Regions from separate parts of the Paenibacillus sp. GD4 genome, predicted to be linked through region 3. Evidence: riboswitches for the same ligand, from Rfam matches in the RefSeq annotation. Region 3 holds a riboswitch; each other region holds the start of a gene.
What was found. A riboswitch is a leader RNA that binds a small molecule or an ion and turns the genes downstream of it on or off. The one in region 3 is predicted to bind cyclic di-GMP.
Positions count from the first base shown of each region.

Region 1: it holds a riboswitch for cyclic di-GMP, as region 3 does, so the genes downstream of both, RAC89_RS04885 (hypothetical protein) here and RAC89_RS16050 (C40 family peptidase) in region 3, are expected to answer to the same signal.
Region 2: it holds a riboswitch for cyclic di-GMP, as region 3 does, so the genes downstream of both, RAC89_RS20785 (C40 family peptidase) here and RAC89_RS16050 (C40 family peptidase) in region 3, are expected to answer to the same signal.

Region 1 is NZ_JAVCYK010000001.1:1,034,152-1,040,047, forward strand. It holds gene RAC89_RS04875 (helix-turn-helix domain-containing protein) at 1-464, shown strand, start outside; gene RAC89_RS04880 (DUF2935 domain-containing protein) at 536-1,348, opposite strand; gene RAC89_RS04885 (hypothetical protein) at 1,447-1,722, opposite strand; cyclic di-GMP riboswitch class I at 1,819-1,908, opposite strand; gene RAC89_RS04890 (MDR family MFS transporter) at 1,984-3,240, opposite strand; gene RAC89_RS04895 (YuzB family protein) at 3,326-3,547, opposite strand; gene RAC89_RS04900 (iron-sulfur cluster assembly accessory protein) at 3,585-3,887, opposite strand; gene thrC (threonine synthase) at 3,955-5,220, opposite strand; gene RAC89_RS04910 (LysR family transcriptional regulator) at 5,361-5,896, shown strand, end outside.
Region 2 is NZ_JAVCYK010000001.1:4,385,891-4,391,786, forward strand. It holds gene RAC89_RS20775 (hypothetical protein) at 1-115, shown strand, start outside; gene RAC89_RS20780 (PASTA domain-containing protein) at 224-1,420, opposite strand; cyclic di-GMP riboswitch class I at 1,706-1,794, shown strand; gene RAC89_RS20785 (C40 family peptidase) at 1,897-2,838, shown strand; gene RAC89_RS20790 (LLM class flavin-dependent oxidoreductase) at 3,119-4,318, shown strand; gene RAC89_RS20795 (ABC transporter ATP-binding protein) at 4,331-5,104, shown strand; gene RAC89_RS20800 (ABC transporter permease) at 5,128-5,896, shown strand, end outside.
Region 3 is NZ_JAVCYK010000001.1:3,317,750-3,323,645, forward strand. It holds gene RAC89_RS16040 (class I SAM-dependent methyltransferase) at 108-830, shown strand; gene RAC89_RS16045 (nucleotidyltransferase domain-containing protein) at 844-1,554, shown strand; cyclic di-GMP riboswitch class I at 2,030-2,128, shown strand; gene RAC89_RS16050 (C40 family peptidase) at 2,258-3,202, shown strand; gene adhE (bifunctional acetaldehyde-CoA/alcohol dehydrogenase) at 3,369-5,896, shown strand, end outside.

The sequences.
Region 1 (5,896 bases), 2.3 Mb from region 3:
TGCTGGCCGTGCTCGAAGAAATCCACGCTGCCGCTCCCGGCTACGAGCTCGCAGTTCAGCTTGCCTCTACCGAGCTTTTGCTGCATGCCGCACGTTATCATCAAAAAAACAAGACGGCGCCAATGGAGCATGTCTCGCCGATGCATGAAAAAATATCGGAAATCGTTCAATATATTAATGCGAATTACGCCGAACCGATCAGCCTGCCTCTGCTTTCCGAGAAATTTTATGTCAGTATCAGTCATATCAGCCGCAAATTTAAAGAAATTACCGGCTTCAGCTTCACGGACTATTTGAACCTCAAGCGAATCAAGGAGGCGCAGCGTCTGCTTCAGCAATCCGAGCTCAGCATTACCGATATCTCGGAGCAGGTCGGCTTCGATAATTTCTCCCATTTCGGCAAAGTATTCAAGAAGCAGACCGGTGTCTCTCCCCGCACCTACCGCAGCTCGGAAAAGGGTTGAATCGGCAACGGAAAAAAGACCGGCGCCTTGAGCTCGCATTTGCGCTGCTCAAATCCGGTCTTCCTTATCTGTTATCCTTCCGTTCTCGGCTTGCCCGGGTCGCACTCCGGCGCTTTGGTGCCGGCCGTAAGCGAAAGCTTCGTCAAATAATAGCATTCCTCGCGCGCCATATGATCCGCCATCAGCGGTGTCAATACACCCAGCACCTCGCCGGTCAGCCTCATCTCTTCCAGCTCCCGGAGGAAGCCCTTGAAGAGCACCATCTCCAGCTCAATCTCCTTGTTGAAGCGAGCCAGTGCCGGAAACTGCGAAATGTTCGCGCGCATGTAGCCTGCCAGCTCAACCGCTTTCATGTAAAAATCGCGGAAATGCGATTCGAAGCTCTGGGCGGTTTCAATCAACGGCTTCTCCGCCATATCAAGGTCGCCGGCAATCGAAGCGGCATGCCCGAATGCATCCTGAAGCCATACCAGATGGTGGTGGATTTCATTATACATGGGAGCCGGTTGACCCGAAACGAGGAACCGGAGGACACGCAAATACTCCTCCACTTCATTGACCATATGGTTCAGAAAGCTCGGCGGCAGCTTAAGGCCAATCTTACCCGTAAGGTGTCTGCGCAGCAGATGGAGCTTGAAGTTCCTTAGATCCTGAGCGCGAGTATAGCTCTCCCGGCTAAGCTCCTGCAGCTGCGCTTCATCCAGCTCCGTCCTGGATTTTTCCAGCAGCTCATCCAGCTTCGCAATGTAAAACCGGGCACGCTGAATCTCCTGTACTTCATCCGGAGATAACGCGTCCTTAATGAACCGGGCATGATCGCCCGCAATCTGCAGCCAAAAGCGATGCTCGAATGAAGCCGATGCCGCGTAATCGGTCGGTTGCACAGGAATTCCTCCTATTAGGCCGGCTGAAATCTTCACAGCCCTAGTTTATCACCTAATATGTATGCAGGAGGCTTATCCATTTGAACAAACTTTTACTTCTACGCGTACCGAACCTTTTCCGTCCGGTAGCTTAAGTAATCAAACAGTTTGAGCAGCACATCATTACTGGCATCAAAACGCACGGAAAGCTTAACCTCACCGCGCCAATAAAAGGTAATGACATGATGACGCTGTCCCATCACCATCTCCAAGTCCCAGCAGGGCCGCGTCAGCTCGTATTCCTCCCGGTTGATCACCATTCTCGGTCCGTCGCCCGTCAAATACAAGCCTACGACGTCACTGCCCACCTTCGTACAAAACTCCTGCTTCATCATTATGTCCCTCTTTGCTTTTAGAATAGGTTGTCACACATACAAAGAACCTCCGTCCCAAGGACTGGAGGCCCGCATCTATACGCGAATCATCTTTCCTTCGGCGGCTGGCTGGCTTAACGCATCTTCTCCGTAGTAGCCCCTGTAGCTTTGCGTCACAGACTTTCGTCTGCTTTGCCCATATCGAGAACGATCGAATTTTGTCTTTTGTTATCCTTTCTTAGCATAAAAGATAGGTCTCACGGAATATATCAACCATAGTGCTCAATTTCTGGAATTCACGTAGGTCTTTAGTCCTGAATTAAACAATTGATTCCCTCTGGAATAAAAGTAAGAACCGCCTACTGTTACTATCGCCAATCCTAGGAATAACGGAGATCCGCCCCAGTGAGATAGTACAGCTCCCCCAATGATCGGCCCGATAAAGTGTCCCAGACTTGTGAACGACTGCGCCCCGAAGTAAGTCCCTCGCATTCCCTCCGGCGCCAGCCGGTCGATTAGGGCATTCGATGCAGGAAAGTTACATATTTCCCCCAGCGTAAAAAAGAACATCGATACCATGAACAGCAGCCACGAATCCGCAAAGGCGTACCCGATATTGCCTAGGGCAAACATGAGATTTCCAGCCACGATCGCTGCAAGCGGGCCGAAGCGCTCCCCGAACCTTGATACCGGTACCTGCAGCACGACTACGGTAATGGCGTTAATACTCATCAGCAAAGCGAACAGTGTCGCTCCGTCGGCTACGCTTCGCTCCACATATTGTGATAAGGTCACTGTCATCTGGGAATAGCTGATCGCTCCGATGATTCCGCCCATAATATACAATCGGAATACCCGGTCTCCGGTGATGACGCGCCATGCTGAAGCAACCGTTACTTGGCTTTTGTGTTCTCCTTCGATTTTTTGAATACCGAATCGCTGCAGCAGCAAGTAAAGACCTATAGCATATGCCAAATAAATGCCGGCGGTAATAAGGAAAGGCAGCCACGCCTCCATCGTACCGAAATACGCTCCGAGAAGCGGCCCTACGGCAACACCGACATTGATGGCAAGGTATCGGAGCGAGAATACCTTCAATCGCTTCTCCTTCGTCGTCACATCCACCATCAACGCCTGGGAAACCGGCTCGTAGAAGGCACGGCAAACGCCGTTGAGCATATTGAGCAGCAGAAAGGCTGCAGGCGATTTCGCTACAGCGAAGCCCATGAAGATGACGACCCAGCCGATCAGGGCGATCATCATGATCAGCTTCCGTCCGAGACGGTCAGAGAGAGCTCCTCCGATAAACCCCGCCGCCGTCCCCGCCAGAGAGCCCGCGCCGATGATCGCCCCGATGAGCAGCGGATTCATTCCATCTCGGGACAAATAGATGGCCAGGAAGGGCATGCTCATGGACGAGGCGGCGCGGGCCAGAATGGTACCGACGAGCAAGGTATGAACAATCGGATGATAGGCGTGCAGAAAGAGCAGGAAACGGGCAAAACCCGTTTTTTGTGCAGAGTCTATTTTAGGAAGCAATTTGTGCGTTCTCCTTTTATTGACCAACGGTTGGTAAATTGGAGATCATTATACAACAAAAAAAGAGCCCTGCACAGGCTCTTTTTCATTTGATGTATTTCTTCGCCTTCTCAATCGCTTCGTCTTCCGTAGCTCCGGTAACGTAGCGACCGTTTACGTAAATAAAAGCAAACCGCGAGCAGGGACCGCAGTAGGATTTGCAGCCTATCTTAATCTCCGCATCCGGCGCAAGCTTCTGAAGCTTGGGAACAGCGGTTTTCATTCTCATGTGCTTGCATTTGTCGCAAACCCGAATGTCGTTGGCCATACGGACCTTTCCTTTCTATACGCAGGGACAAGCCGAATTAATGGTCGCCGTGATTGCCTTTGCTCGGATTCGTTACGGCGAAGCCCTCCTGCGGAGTATAGAAGTAATCAATCCGAACGCCGTCCAGCAGCGCTTCGTTCTTTTGCAGAATCACATCGATGCCTTTATCGGTAGAAACGACAACGTCCTTCTCCGTAGGCGTATCCATAGCAAGACCATAATGCGCGTGGTCGCCGTGGCTGTGGGTAACATAGACGCGAAGCTTCAAATTTTTGTCTTCTTCCTTCTCAATCTCGGCCAGAAGGACCTTCGCCGCGTTGCGGGAAATTTTAACGTTCATCCTAGTAACAGCTCCCATGTGCGTTTTTCCCTATTGTATAGAAATGAAGACGGGAAAGCAACCAAGCTTAGCAATCGGTGTCGAATCCGGGCTGTATCCTCAGAGTCAGCTCTTCGACGCTCAAAGGGGTGCTTGCGGCGAGATCCGTCGCCCCGAGGTGCAGCTCCCGAATGGATTCGGTATCCTTCAGCAGATGTCCTGTAAGAATGCATACCGCCGTCTCTTCCCGGTGAATCGTCCCTTGCCGAACCAGCTGCCTTAAACCGGCCAGTGTTGCCGCGGAAGCCGGCTCACAGCCAAGTCCGCTGCGGTCGATGAGCCGTTTAGCCTGCAGAATAGCTTCATCGGAAACAGACAGCGTAACGCCGTCGCAGCCGTCTATGGCATAGCGAAGCGCCTTTCTCCAGCTGGGAGGATTGCCGATATTTAAGGCCGACGCCTTGGTGAAGGGCTTCGGCTCCGGAATGAGCTCCTTTCGCTGTGCCGTCAGCATCCGGGTAAAAGGACTTGCCCCCTCCGCCTGGACGATCGCGACACGCGGCTTCCGGTGAATGAAGCCCAGCTCATACAGCTCATGAATGGCTTTGCCTATGGCCGTTGCGTTACTGAGCGCTCCTCCGGGGACGACGATCCAATCCGGCAGCTGCCACTCTAGCGAATGGGCCAGCTCGATGAGCATCCCCTTCTGCCCTTCGATCCGGTACGGATTAATGGAATTGCACACATAGAGCCCCAGCTCCTCGCTATGCCTTTCACTGAACCGGATCCCGTCGTCATAGGTTCCGTCAAACGTAATGATTTCCGCTCCATAGGCCAGTGTTTGCAGCGCCTTCTCGGCGGCAACATGGCGGTTAGGCAGCAGGACATAGGACCTGCAGCCTCCCCGCGCGGCATACATGGCAAGGGAAGAGGCCGTATTGCCCGTGGAAGTGCAGGTAAACGTACGGTAGCCCTTCCAGCGGCCATGGGATACCGCCACTGTCATGCCGAGATCCTTGAAGGAGCCGCTCGGGTTCTCGCTCTGCGCTTTGAACCATACGCTCCGCAAGCCGGCATAATCGCTTATCCGCGGACCCGCTTCGTAGAGCCCCGTATTCCCTTCCAAGCGAGTAGTAATCCATGTATCAGGCAGCTCGGGATGGATCAGCTCCTTATACCGCCACACTCCGCTTGCAAAAGGGGATACCCGGTCCGATAGTCGGAGGTCGAACAAGCTCTTCAGCTTCTCCGTATCCACCGACCGAAAATCATGAACAATATCCAACACCCCTCCGCAGCCGCATAAGTAAGGATTGAGTACCGCCTCCGCGCCATACGTCCTGTCACAATTCATACATTGATACTTCATGTTTTGATGCACCACCCTTTTCTTAAGCTGGGATTACCCTTAGAATAGACGGTAGCAAATCATAAAACTAATATATCTTTGTTGTTATTTCATAAATTATACTTATGATTTAAAGGGGTATGTCCATGAATCTGCACGCACTTAAGCTATTTTACAAAACGGCTGCCTTAGGAAGTGTAACCAAAGCGGCGGAGGCGCTCCGCATCAGCCAGCCTGCCGTCACCGCTCAAATCCGCAAGCTGGAGCAGGAGCTGTCGCTGGCGCTTCTTGAGCCGAAGGGCCGCGGAATCCGGCTTACCGAAGCAGGCACTATGCTGTATCCTTATGCCTCCAGACTATTCGCGCTGGAGGCGAGCATGGAAGCTGCGCTGGACGATTACCGAAGCGGACGAACGGGCCGCGTACGCGTAGCGGCCACTTCGCTGCCGGCACATCAGCTGCTCCCTGTATGGATGGCAACATTTCTAAAGCAGCAGCCTGCCGTTGAGATGGAGCTGATCACGGTGAACAGCTCCTCCGCGATGGAACGACTCTTGCACTACCAAGCCGACCTCGCGATTATCGGAGGCAGTCCCGCGGAGCACCCCGGGATTACCGTGAAGGAGCTTCTGCAGGACGAGCTCATATTTATTGTATCGGCAAGCCACGAGCTTGCCGGGAA
Region 2 (5,896 bases), 1.1 Mb from region 3:
TATTCTGAGGGTCACGATGCAGTACAAAAACAAAATCAATGAGTCCCATGTCGACCAAGTGGGTGCCGTGCTGGCCCATTTCTTATCGACGGTGGCGGCAATAGCTGCGAAGTAGCCGAGAAGGCTTGCGGTAAACACAATAAGGCGGAGGAAGCTTACATAAGCTTTCAACCGCCTTATTATGCTTCCATGGCAAACGTGCGCAGGGGCGCTTTTATAGCAGTTAAGGCTTCCCTTTGCTGATCCAGAAGGTAACGCGGGTCCCCTTATCCACCGTTTCGCCGGGCTGGGGCTCCTGCTTGAACACTTTACCGGCCGGCTGCTCGTTGACTTCGAGGAAATAAGCGTATTTCAACCCGGAGGAAAGCGCCAGCTTCTCCGCCTCTTCCTTGCTAAGCCCCTTAAGGGCGGGCACCTGAACCGGTCCGTCTCCGGCCGGAGGGGCAGGCTTCGGCTCGGGAGCGGGCTTCGGCTGTTCTTGCACCGGGTTCTCCTGAACCGGTGGCGTAGCTTGCGTGACGGCGGGCTTTCTCTCGTCTGAAGCAAGCATTTTCCCTACGGTCTCGAACAGTAAAGCAAATACGCCGATAAAAACGACAAGTCCGATCACGCCGGCCGTAAGGCCGATCCACATTTTTTTACCGAAAAAGGAGCTCCAGCCCCTCTTCCTGACGGGTTCCTCTTCTTCGTATTCTTCCGTTTCTTCTACTGACGCGACCTCCGGGTCACCTGTGCCGGACAAGGCGTCCTGGAGACTGCGTATCCAGGCGGCCAGCGAGGTTTGCTCCTGCATGGTGCGCTGGGCCGCCTGGACCAGAATGCTCCGGGCCGATTCCTGTACTCCGAGCTCCGCCAATGCCGCGGCAAGGCGAACCCGGAAAGGTTCGGGGTTCTCCGGGACATGGGAGGATCTGGTAACCAGCTGGAAAAACAATCGGCAAAGCTCCTTCGCGGGGCGCTCCTTTGCCGTTCCCTTATCCCATGAGTGAATGATGTTCAATTTGCCGTCATGCCGGAGCCATAAATTTTCCGCCCGTAAGGAAAAATCCAACGGGCGCCGCTCCAGCACGTCCTGAAGGTCGTGTCCCAGCTCGACCAGCAGCTTGACGATCTGCTCGAAGGAAAGTGTATGATGCTCGATCAACCGGATCAGCGGTTCTCCCTTCTCGTAGGGCAGAATGATGGATACCTGCTCAGCGGTAACCTCCGCATCCAGAACATGCAGCAGGGAAGGCCAGGCCGTATGCCCGCCTTTGCCCAATTCCTCTATATACTCCTGTGCCGGGTAGCTGCCGCTAAGCTTGACGATGAACACGAGAACCTGGCGGCTCAGCGCGAGGTCCCGTCCCTTGTACAGATGCCCGTTATGCAGCGCAATCAAGGGCTCCTGCAGCTCGTAACGAGTCCATCGTTTCTCCATAGTGTAGACCTCCCGTGGATAGTTTCTTTTCATACTATTCGAAGCAACGGGCGATTTTTACGGAATCTTTGTGAAACAATTTTAAACATTTTGCAATTATCGGGTGAGGCTGTGAGCGTTGAACCGCTCTAAGCTGTGAACTATATTATATTTCCATTATATTACAAGGGGTCAATAGGGCTTCAAGCCTTGTTTTCCCATGGGAAATGATGCATCGTTTCGACTATTTTCGATCGGTACCCACTCAAACTATAATAGAGTCACGAAATGATTTAAGTTAACCTCTCACGATAATGGCAAAGCCGGCGAAAGCCGGTGACGCAAAGCTACAGGGGCTTCGGTTGATCGTTCAACCATGCTCGCCAGCTGCCGAAGGATCTAGGGAACCCGGGATAACCCTCTTTCTTCAACGGCTGGTAAGGAGAGGGTTCTTTTCTTTTCCATTCCAAACCCAAAGACACGGAGGTTATCACAGCATGAAGAAGCAGCTTGCATCCTTATTGGTCTTACTCTTTATTGTACTTTCCTTAGGTTCCGCTGTACAAGCGGAGGAAACGGTTCCCACTAAGGCACAAGCCGTAGCCGGCGTAAGCTTCCGGGACCAGCCGAGCACCTCAAGCCAGGTCATGCGTTATTTGAAGACAGGAGAGGTCGTTACCGTTCTTGATGTGGTAAATCCCTATTGGTACCGGATTCAGGATCAGCAGGGGACTATGGGCTATGTCAGCTCCAGCTCGAAGTACATAACGTTGATCAGCAATGCAAAAATTATTTATGGGGTCAATTTCCGGACCGGTCCTTCCACCGAAGCGTCCAAAATCCGGATGCTGTCTACAGGCGAGGAGGTTCTCGTTCTGGAGAAAATCAATGACAGCTGGTATAAGGCAAAGGATAAAAACGGCGTGGTCGGCTACCTCAGCAGCAGCAGCAAGTATATTACAGCAAATTTCTCGGTAACGGCCGTTGTGCTGCCTCTTCAGGAGCGAATTGAAAGTATCATACAAGCGGCTTCCGCTTACACCGGGACACCCTATGAGTTCGGTTCGGAGCGGTTCGATACGGCGACGTTCGATTGCTCCGATTTGGTGCAGCAAGCCTTTTGGGATGCTACCCGGACGGTTGTGCCGGGAGATTCCCGGGCCCAGGGCGATTACGTAAAGCAGGGCGCCGTTACTTCCGATTGGCGGCAGCTGAAGCGTGGTGATCTGATGTTCTTCATGTCCTATAACGGCTCAAGCGCATCCGATTACAGCGGCATTGACAAAACTGCCGAGACGATTACTCACGTAGCGATCTACTTGGGCGACGGAATGATGCTTCATACCTACTCACCTGAATCCGGCGGGGTTCGGACCGATTCGATCGCTGGACGTCACTGGGAATATCGGTTCCTATTCGGCGGGAGTGCAACCAACTAATGGATATCGTTTAGCGGGGTCCTTCGGGATCTCGCTATTTCCTTTTTATGCGAAGTTAGAAAAAAGATATTGACACTGCATGGGATACTGAACTATACTGAGCACAATAAAACACAGTAAACACATTGGAATTATAGTTAATATGTGTCTACCGGTTCACCGGAGGCTTCGCTTATCTTGCATCCTATTGAAGGAGCAGGTAAGAGGAGTCTCCTTTTTTTATCCCTTCTGAGTTGATCGTTGGGAATCCGTTCAAACATGTAAAGGAGAGTGAAATGTTATGACAAACAAGTCTCAGCAAGTGGAGTTCGGCTGGTTCATACCGACGACAGGCGACGGCAAATATATCGGGGTGAAGCCGGAAAGGGAATCTACCGCAGAGTACATGATTCAAGTAGCGAAGACGGCGGAGGAAGCAGGCTTTACTTTCGCACTCATCCCCACCGGGGGCTCTTGCATCGATTCTTGGGTAGTCGGCTCCGCCATCGCTGCCCATACCCGGAAGCTTAAGCCGCTTGTCGCATTCCGTCCGGGACTCATCGCGCCCGTCCTGGCGGCTCGCATGGCTGCTTCACTCGATTATATATCGGGAGGCCGGGCATTGGTGAATGTGGTGACGGGCGGCTCGCCGCAGGATCTTATCGCTACCGGAGATCCTCTGGCCCACGATCATGATGCCCGCTACGAACGAACAAGGGAATTTCTTCACATTGTGAAGGAGGTTTGGACGCAATCGAAGAAAAGCTCGGATAGCTTCCTAGCGTCGAATTCTACCTATGGAGGAGCGGAACGCGTACAGTTCCAAGGGAAGTACTTTCAGCTCGAGGACGGGGCGAGCTTGCCCGCACCGATCCAGAATCCGCACCCTCCCTTATATTTTGGGGGCAGCTCGGCTGCCGGGAAGCGAACTGCGGTGGAAACGGCCGACGTCTTTCTTATGTGGGCGGAGCCGATCGATTGGATACGCGAGCAGATTGCGGAGCTGGAGCAGCTTCGTGCGGAGCTGAAGCGGGAGAAGGGAATCGACAGAACGCTTCGTTACGGCTTAAGGGCACAGGTGCTTGTTCGGGAAACAGAGGAAGAGGCATGGCGTGAAGCGTGGGACATCATCAGTAAAGTGGAACGGAAGGCAATCGACAATTCCAATCAACGCTTTGCCACTACCGATGCGACCAACCAGAAGCGCCAAAACGAGCTGCGTGAGCTGTCGCGGGACCATGACTTTCTGCTCGCCCCGAACCTATGGGCAGGACTTTCTACAGTGAGGGGCGGCGGCTCGATGCTGCTCGTAGGCACACCGGAGCAGGTGTCCGATCGAATCCTGGAATACGTGGATTTGGGCATTTCCTCTTTTATTTTATCCGGCTACCCGAACCTGGAAGAAGCGCAAACGACAGGAGAGCTGCTGCTGCCGCTTGTCAAGCAGAAGCTGGCAGAGCGAGCGCAAGAGAATACGGAGCTGACTATCGAGAGTGCATAAGGAGCTGAAGCCATGAGCGTACTATTGGATATCACTCGGCTATTCAAGGTGTTTCCCACCCCTCAAGGGTCGGTACAAGCGCTTCAGGATATTTCGCTTCAAGTAAAGCGCGGAGAATTCATCACGGTGATCGGACCGAGCGGCTGCGGAAAGAGCACGTTGCTCAAAATCGTCGCCGGCTTGGACACCGACTACCGTGGGCAAGTGCTGCTGGAGAAGGAGAAGGTGGAGCGACCGAGCATCGATAAAGGGTTTATTTTTCAGGAGCATCGATTGTTCCCCTGGCTAACGGTAGAGAAAAATATTGCGGCCGATTTGCCGTTAACGAATCCGGAGGTGCGCCGCAAGGTCGATGAACTGATCGCTCTGGTTCGGCTGAACGGCTTCGAGAAGGCATATCCTCGCGAGCTCTCCGGCGGGATGTCGCAGCGGGTTGCGATTGCACGCGCGTTGCTCCGGAATCCCAAGGTGCTTTTGCTGGATGAGCCGTTCGGCGCTCTGGACGCTTTTACGCGGGGACACCTGCAGGAGGTGCTGCTGGACATATGGCAGAAAAATCAGACGACCATGATTCTTGTGACCCATGATATTGACGAAGCGGTGTTTCTGGCGAACCGGGTCGTGATTATGAATGCGAGGCCGGGCACGATACGCCATGTGATTCCCGTGGATTTGCCCTATCCGCGCAAGAAATCGACCGTTTCGTTCCAGCAGCTGCGCCATAAGGTGCTAAGCGAATTCGAGCGTGTCGAAGAGCTGGAGCTGATCGACAGCTCAGGGATTTAATGAGGGGAAAGGTGAGATGATGCATGAGCTTAACCGCCAAAACCATACCCGCAAGCGCCGGCAGCCGGACTCAAGCGGGGAATACACTACAACCTTCGGAGGAAGCTCTGCTTCCTTCTTCCGCGGGGCTGAAGGAGAGCACTTGGATACGGGCCGCGCGTGGCAGCGCATTGCCGGCTCTCATCCTGATCCTGTGGCAGCTGGCGGGGTCCCTGGGCTTCGTTTCCGGCAATATTTTGCCGACTCCTGCGACCATTGCCGTTACCTTCTATGAGCTGACGGCCTCGGGAGAAATCCTCAAGCACCTGCAGATCAGCATCTATCGTGCGGCGCTTGGCTTTCTGTTGGGAGGGGGACTTGGACTTGTGCTGGGGCTGGCTACAGGGCTGTTCAAGAAATTTGAACAATCGCTTGACCCTACCGTGCAAATGATCCGTACCATACCGCATCTTGCGGTAACGCCGCTGTTTATCCTTTGGTTTGGCTTCGGGGAATTTTCCAAGGTGCTGCTTATTGCGAAGGGAGCTTTCTTCCCGCTGTACGTTAATACGTTTCTTGGCATACGCAATGTCGATTCGAAGCTGTTCGATGTGGCGCGGATCCTGGAGTTTAGCCGCTGGCAGCAAATTACAAAGCTTGTGCTGCCTGCGGCGCTGCCGAACATTCTGCTCGGCCTGCGATTGTCCATCGGTGTTGCCTGGCTGGGCTTGGTCGTCGCGGAGCTGATGGGCTCAAGCGAGGGTGTCGGCTACCTGATTCTTGACGCAAGACAGTTTTCACAGACGGCTGTCG
Region 3 (5,896 bases):
GGAGCCGCTTATGAATTGTTTGGACGGATGCCCTGAGGCAATCGCCCAAACCATCTCCTCGCTCCGCGCATTTACTTATTAGTAGTGTGCGAAGGAGAGGATTAACCTTGAAATATTTAGATATGTTAACGCATTTGGGAATAGGCAGCGCCCATCCCGGAGGATTCGCTTTTACCTTAAAAATGCTGGATACCATTCCGCTGCAGCCGGGCAGCTCCATTCTGGAGGTTGGGTGCGGAACAGGCCGTACAGCATGTCTGCTTGCACAAAAGGGCTTTCAAGTATATGCCGTCGACTTGCGACCGGGGATGATTGAGAAGGCGAAAAAGCGCAGTGAATTGCAGCAGGTGAAGGTAGATTTTGCGGTAGGCGATATTTGCCGGCTTCCTTTTGGGGACAATCAATTTGATCTTGTCCTTGCCGAATCCGTTACCAACTTCGCGGATGCATCGGCAGCCGTTTCGGAATATTACCGTGTGCTGAAGCCCGGGGGGATGTTATATGACAGTGAAGTGATCCGCCTTCACGATGTGACGGGAGGCATTAAAGACGAACTGGTGGAATTTCTAGGCATTGCCCAACTGCTATCTGCAGAGGAATGGGGAGCGATTCTGGAAGCGCAGGGCTTCACCGACATTCGTCTCTCCGTCTCCCCTATGGAAGAGCTGTCGGCGCAGGATGACCTAAATCATCCGGATGAGCATCAAATCGTAAGTGAAGGTGCCTATATTGACGCTTCCGTATGGCACACCTCGCTTACGTATACGGACATGATGGATCAAAGCAGAGACTTCCTGGGTTCAGCCGTTCTTGTGGGGTCGAAGGGATAAGATGGCGGGCCGAGTGTCTTCCCTGAAAGCGGCGGAATGGTTTCTTGAGAAGCAATTTCCCGAATGCAATGCAGCCATACTTGCCGGTAGTGCCGTGAAAGGCATGGACACCTCGGATTCCGATCTGGATCTGGTTATCCTGGATGAATCGCGGTCGTATCCGTTCCGCAAAACGTACACCGCCCACGGCTGGTTGATTGAGGCATTCGTGGTTACCCGCGACAGCTTTCCTATGTTTATCGAGGCGGCAGCCGAGTCGGGACTTCCGTCGATACTGCGTATGTGCACCGAAGGAGCGGTTCTGCGGGATGACGGTTCGGCGGCGGAGCTTATCGGACTGGCACGGGATGCGCTGCAGGCCGGACCCTACGAGTGGACTACGCAGCAGCTGAGCGATGCCAGGTATGACATCACAAATGGCTTGCTTGATCTGCAAAGCAGCAGGGATCGAGCTGAGAGATTGTTTATTGCTGGGAAACTGATCGGTTCTGTGCATGAATTTGTATTAAGAGCTAACCGGCAATGGATAGGAGACGGGAAGTGGGCCTTGCGTATGCTGCGGAGGTTCGACGAAGAGCTGAGTAATTCGTTGGTCGCTGCGCTGGAACAGTTATACCGCAAGGATGAGCATGAGCCGGTCATACAGCTGCTACATGAAGTGCTGCGTCCGTACGGCGGACTGCTTACCGAGGGATACAGCGAAGGATGCTGGGAGGAAGAGTAGAGGCTGGGGGCAGGTATGGGGAACTATATAGATCAGGTCTAAAAGAGGATTTAATTCCAACCGGCCCTTCGATAGATACGACTTCAAGGATATAAACTCCTAAATTTAAAGGTATAATATGGTAACCGGCGAATGAAAACACGGCTACTGCATTTTTATTGATACGAATGACCTCCCCTTAAAAAAGAAACGGGATACGAAATGTCCGAATGTATAGGACCAATAGTCTATATTTCTCTAACCTCCCCTAAGGATCCCTGCTGCCCAATGCTGTAAATCTCCAGGAACGACAAGCGCCGTGAAATCAACGAACTTCTCAAGCACTTGGAGTCCTTATAAGTCCCTTACAAAAATTAACATGAGCACAATAGGCAATAAAACTTAAATATTCCATGGAAAAAAATACGCATTTGGACACATGCCGGAAAAATATTGTCGAATTATACTCAGAGTATGCAAAGCATTTCCACTTTCCGTCCCGAAAAGGCAAACCTGATGAAAATCAGCGGCGCAAAGCTATAGGGGCTACGAAGAACGCCGGTTTCGGTGTTCTTCTTGCCAGCCAGCTGTCGAACGATCGAAGGAAAGAGGACCTCCGCAAGACGTCTGCGCGCGGCGTTGCAGCGGAAGATTCTTTTTTTACATCGTTCCCTAGGCAACTCCGGATCGGGTAGGACATTCTAACAACTCGGGGGAATTAACGATGAAAAAAATGTGGATCGCCGGCTTAGCCATGCTTATGATGTGTATGCTTCTGGTTCCGATGCAGGCGGCGAAGGCCGCCGAGACCGTTACCAAGCTTAAGGCGACGAAAAGCGTCAGTTTCCGGGACAAGCCGTCCACCTCAAGCAATGTCATGCGCTACCTCAAAGCCGGTGAAGTGGTAACGGCCTTGCAGCTGGTCAATCCCAATTGGTATCAAATTCAGGATGCTCAGGGTTTGACTGGGTACGTCAGCTCCAGCGGCACTTACATTGATGTTTTATCGAATGCGGAAGTGATCGCCAAAGTGAATTTCCGTACGCAGCCTTCGACTTCGTCTTCGATTATCCGCTCCTTGCCGGTGGGGGAGGGTCTTTATGTCATCGAGAAGGTGAATGCTTCCTGGTACCGGGCGGAGGATGCCTCTGGAGTGAGCGGCTACGTAAGCGCAGGTTCGCAATATCTGGCAACGGATTTCTCCGTTACCGGTGTGATCCTGCCTATGGCGGAGCGGGTGGAGAGCATTATCAATTCCGGTACGGCTTACTTGGGAACTCCTTATGAATTCGGCTCTACCCGTTGGGAGGATTCCACCTTCGATTGCTCTGATTTCATGCAGACGATCTTCTGGCTCGGCGCAAGAACGGTGCTCCCGAGTGATTCTCAGGCACAGGCGGACTTTGTGAGGGGCAAGGGCAACCAGGTAAACGATTGGAGCCAGCTGAAGCGCGGCGACCTGATGTTCTTCATGTCCTACAAAGGCTCCAGTGCTTCGGATTACCAAGGGATCAACAAGTCAACGGAGCCGGTTACGCACGTAGGCATTTATCTCGGGGACGGCCAAATGCTGCATACGTATTCGGTCGCTTCGGGCGGCGTACGCATCGATTCGATTAGCGGAACCCAGTGGAACAACCGGTTTTTGTACGGCGGTTCGGCGTATTGATTCGAGCAAGGTACATAGGATGTGAGAAGGATCACCTGAGGGTGGTCCTTTTCTTTTTTGTGCAGGAAAAAAATATTTACGGTGTGAGCAACTTCATAGTTCTTTCCTTGTGAAAAAAGTAACATAGTGATCAGGAAGGATCATTTCTATAGAGGAGTGGATGGAGATGGCAGTAAACAAAGCACGGCAGGAGACGGAAAGGGCGGAGAACGTGTCCGTCCAGCAGCAGGTAGACCGGCTTGTGGAACGGGCCAAGGCGGCACAGCAGGAGTATATGAGCCTGGATCAAGACGCGATCGACCGCATTGTGCAGCAGATGGCGCTCGCCGGGCTAGACCGGCACATGGCGCTTGCGAAGCTGGCAATAGAGGAGACGGGACGCGGGGTATACGAGGATAAGATTACGAAAAATATTTTTGCGACGGAATATATTTATCACAGTATCAAGTATGCCAAAACGGTCGGCGTTATCGAGGAAAACCCGTATGAGAACTTCAGTGTCGTAGCGGAGCCGGTTGGTGTCATTGCAGGGGTGACGCCGGTGACGAACCCGACTTCAACTACGATGTTCAAGTCACTGATTGCTGTCAAAACGAGAAACCCGATCGTATTCGCGTTTCATCCGTCGGCGCAAAAGTGCTCCGTGGCGGCTGCCGCCGTTGTTAGGGATGCGGCTGTAAAAGCCGGCGCGCCGGAGGATTGCATCCAATGGATCGAGACGCCCTCCGTCGAGGCGACACAGCTGCTGATGAACCATAAGGATGTCGCGTTGGTCCTGGCCACGGGGGGATCCTCGATGGTGAAATCCGCCTACAGCACTGGCAAGCCGGCACTGGGAGTCGGTCCGGGCAATGTGCCTTGCTTCATCGAAAAGTCGGCCGATCTGAAGCAGGCGGTAACGGATTTGATTCTGTCGAAGACGTTCGACAACGGCATGATTTGCGCATCGGAGCAAGCGGTCATTCTCGAGGAGCCGATTTACGATGCGGCGAAGCGCCTGATGAAGGAAATGGGCTGTTACTTCTTGTCCAAGGAAGAGACGGAGCTCGTATCCAGACTTGTCATCCATCCGGAAAAATGTGCCGTCAACGCCGTTATCGTAGGGCAGCCGGCGGTCAAGATAGCTGAGATGGCCGGTGTGACGGTGCCTTCGGACACGAAAATCCTTGTTGCCGAGCTTACGGGGGTCGGCGCTGCGCATCCGCTGTCCGCCGAGAAGCTGAGTCCCGTATTGGCGTGTTATAAGGTGAAGCATGCGGAGCAAGGCATTCAGCGGGCCGCCGAGGTGGTGGCGTACGGCGGGATGGGACACTCCTCTGTCATTCATTCGAACAATAAGACGGTCATCGAGCAGTTTGCCTCCGTGCTCAAGACCGGGCGGGTCATTGTCAATTCACCTTCTACGCACGGGGCGATCGGGGATATTTATAATACGAACCTTCCTTCGCTTACGCTTGGCTGCGGCTCCTACGGTCATAACTCCACTACGGCGAACGTGACGGCCGTGCATCTGCTCAATCTGAAGCGGGTCGCTTACCGTACGGTGAATATGCAGTGGTTTAAGGTACCGCCGAAGGTGTATTTCGAGAAGGGCTCGACCCAATACCTTGAGAAGATGCCTGACATCACGCGGGTGATGATCGTTACGGATGCGGCCATGGTAAAGCTCGGGTACGTGGAGCGGGTGGAGCACTATTTGCGGAAGCGGAGTAAACCGGTGTTGATAGAGGTATTCTCCGAGGTAGAGCCCGATCCGTCGGTAGAAACGGTGGAGCGGGGCACCGCGATGATGGCGGCCTTCCAGCCGGACTGTATCATTGCCTTAGGCGGAGGGTCTCCAATGGACGCAGCGAAGGCGATGTGGCTGTTCTACGAATACCCGGACACCAGCTTTCATTCGTTGAAGCAGAAGTTCATGGACATCCGCAAGCGTGTCTATAAGTATCCCCGCTTGGGGCGCCGGGCCAAGTTCGTGGCGATCCCGACGACGTCCGGTACGGGCTCGGAGGTAACCTCGTTCGCGGTCATCACGGATAAGAAGGTCGGCCACACCAAGTATCCTTTGGCCGATTACGAGCTGACGCCGGATGTGGCGATTATCGATCCCGAGTACGTGTACAGCTTGCCGAAGACGGCTGTAGCGGATACAGGGATGGACGTGCTGACTCACGCGATTGAGGCCTATGTGTCCGTCATGGCGAACGATTACACGGATGGGCTTGCTCTGAAGGCAATCCAGCTGGTGTTCAAGTATTTGGAGGCTTCTTATGCCACAGGCGACCCACTTGCTCGAGAGAAGATGCATAACGCTTCCACGATTGCGGGGATGGCTTTCGCCAATGCGTTCCTTGGCATTAACCACAGTCTTGCGCATAAGTGGGGCGGGGAATTCCACACCGCACATGGCCGCACGAATGCGATTCTGATGCCGCACGTCATTCGGTATAATGCACGGAAGCCGACGAAGTTCGCCTCGTTCCCGAAATACGACCATTTCGTGGCGGATGAGCGGTATGCAGAGATTGCCCGCTTCCTGGGGCTGCCTGCGAAGACGACCGAGGAGGGCGTAAACAGCTTGATTGAAGCGATTCGGGACCTGAACCGGAAGCTCGGTATTCCGGAGAAGTTCGCCGATCTTGGCATTGATCCTGCTGTGTTCGAGAAGCGGGTAGAGGAGCTGGCGGATCGTGCGTT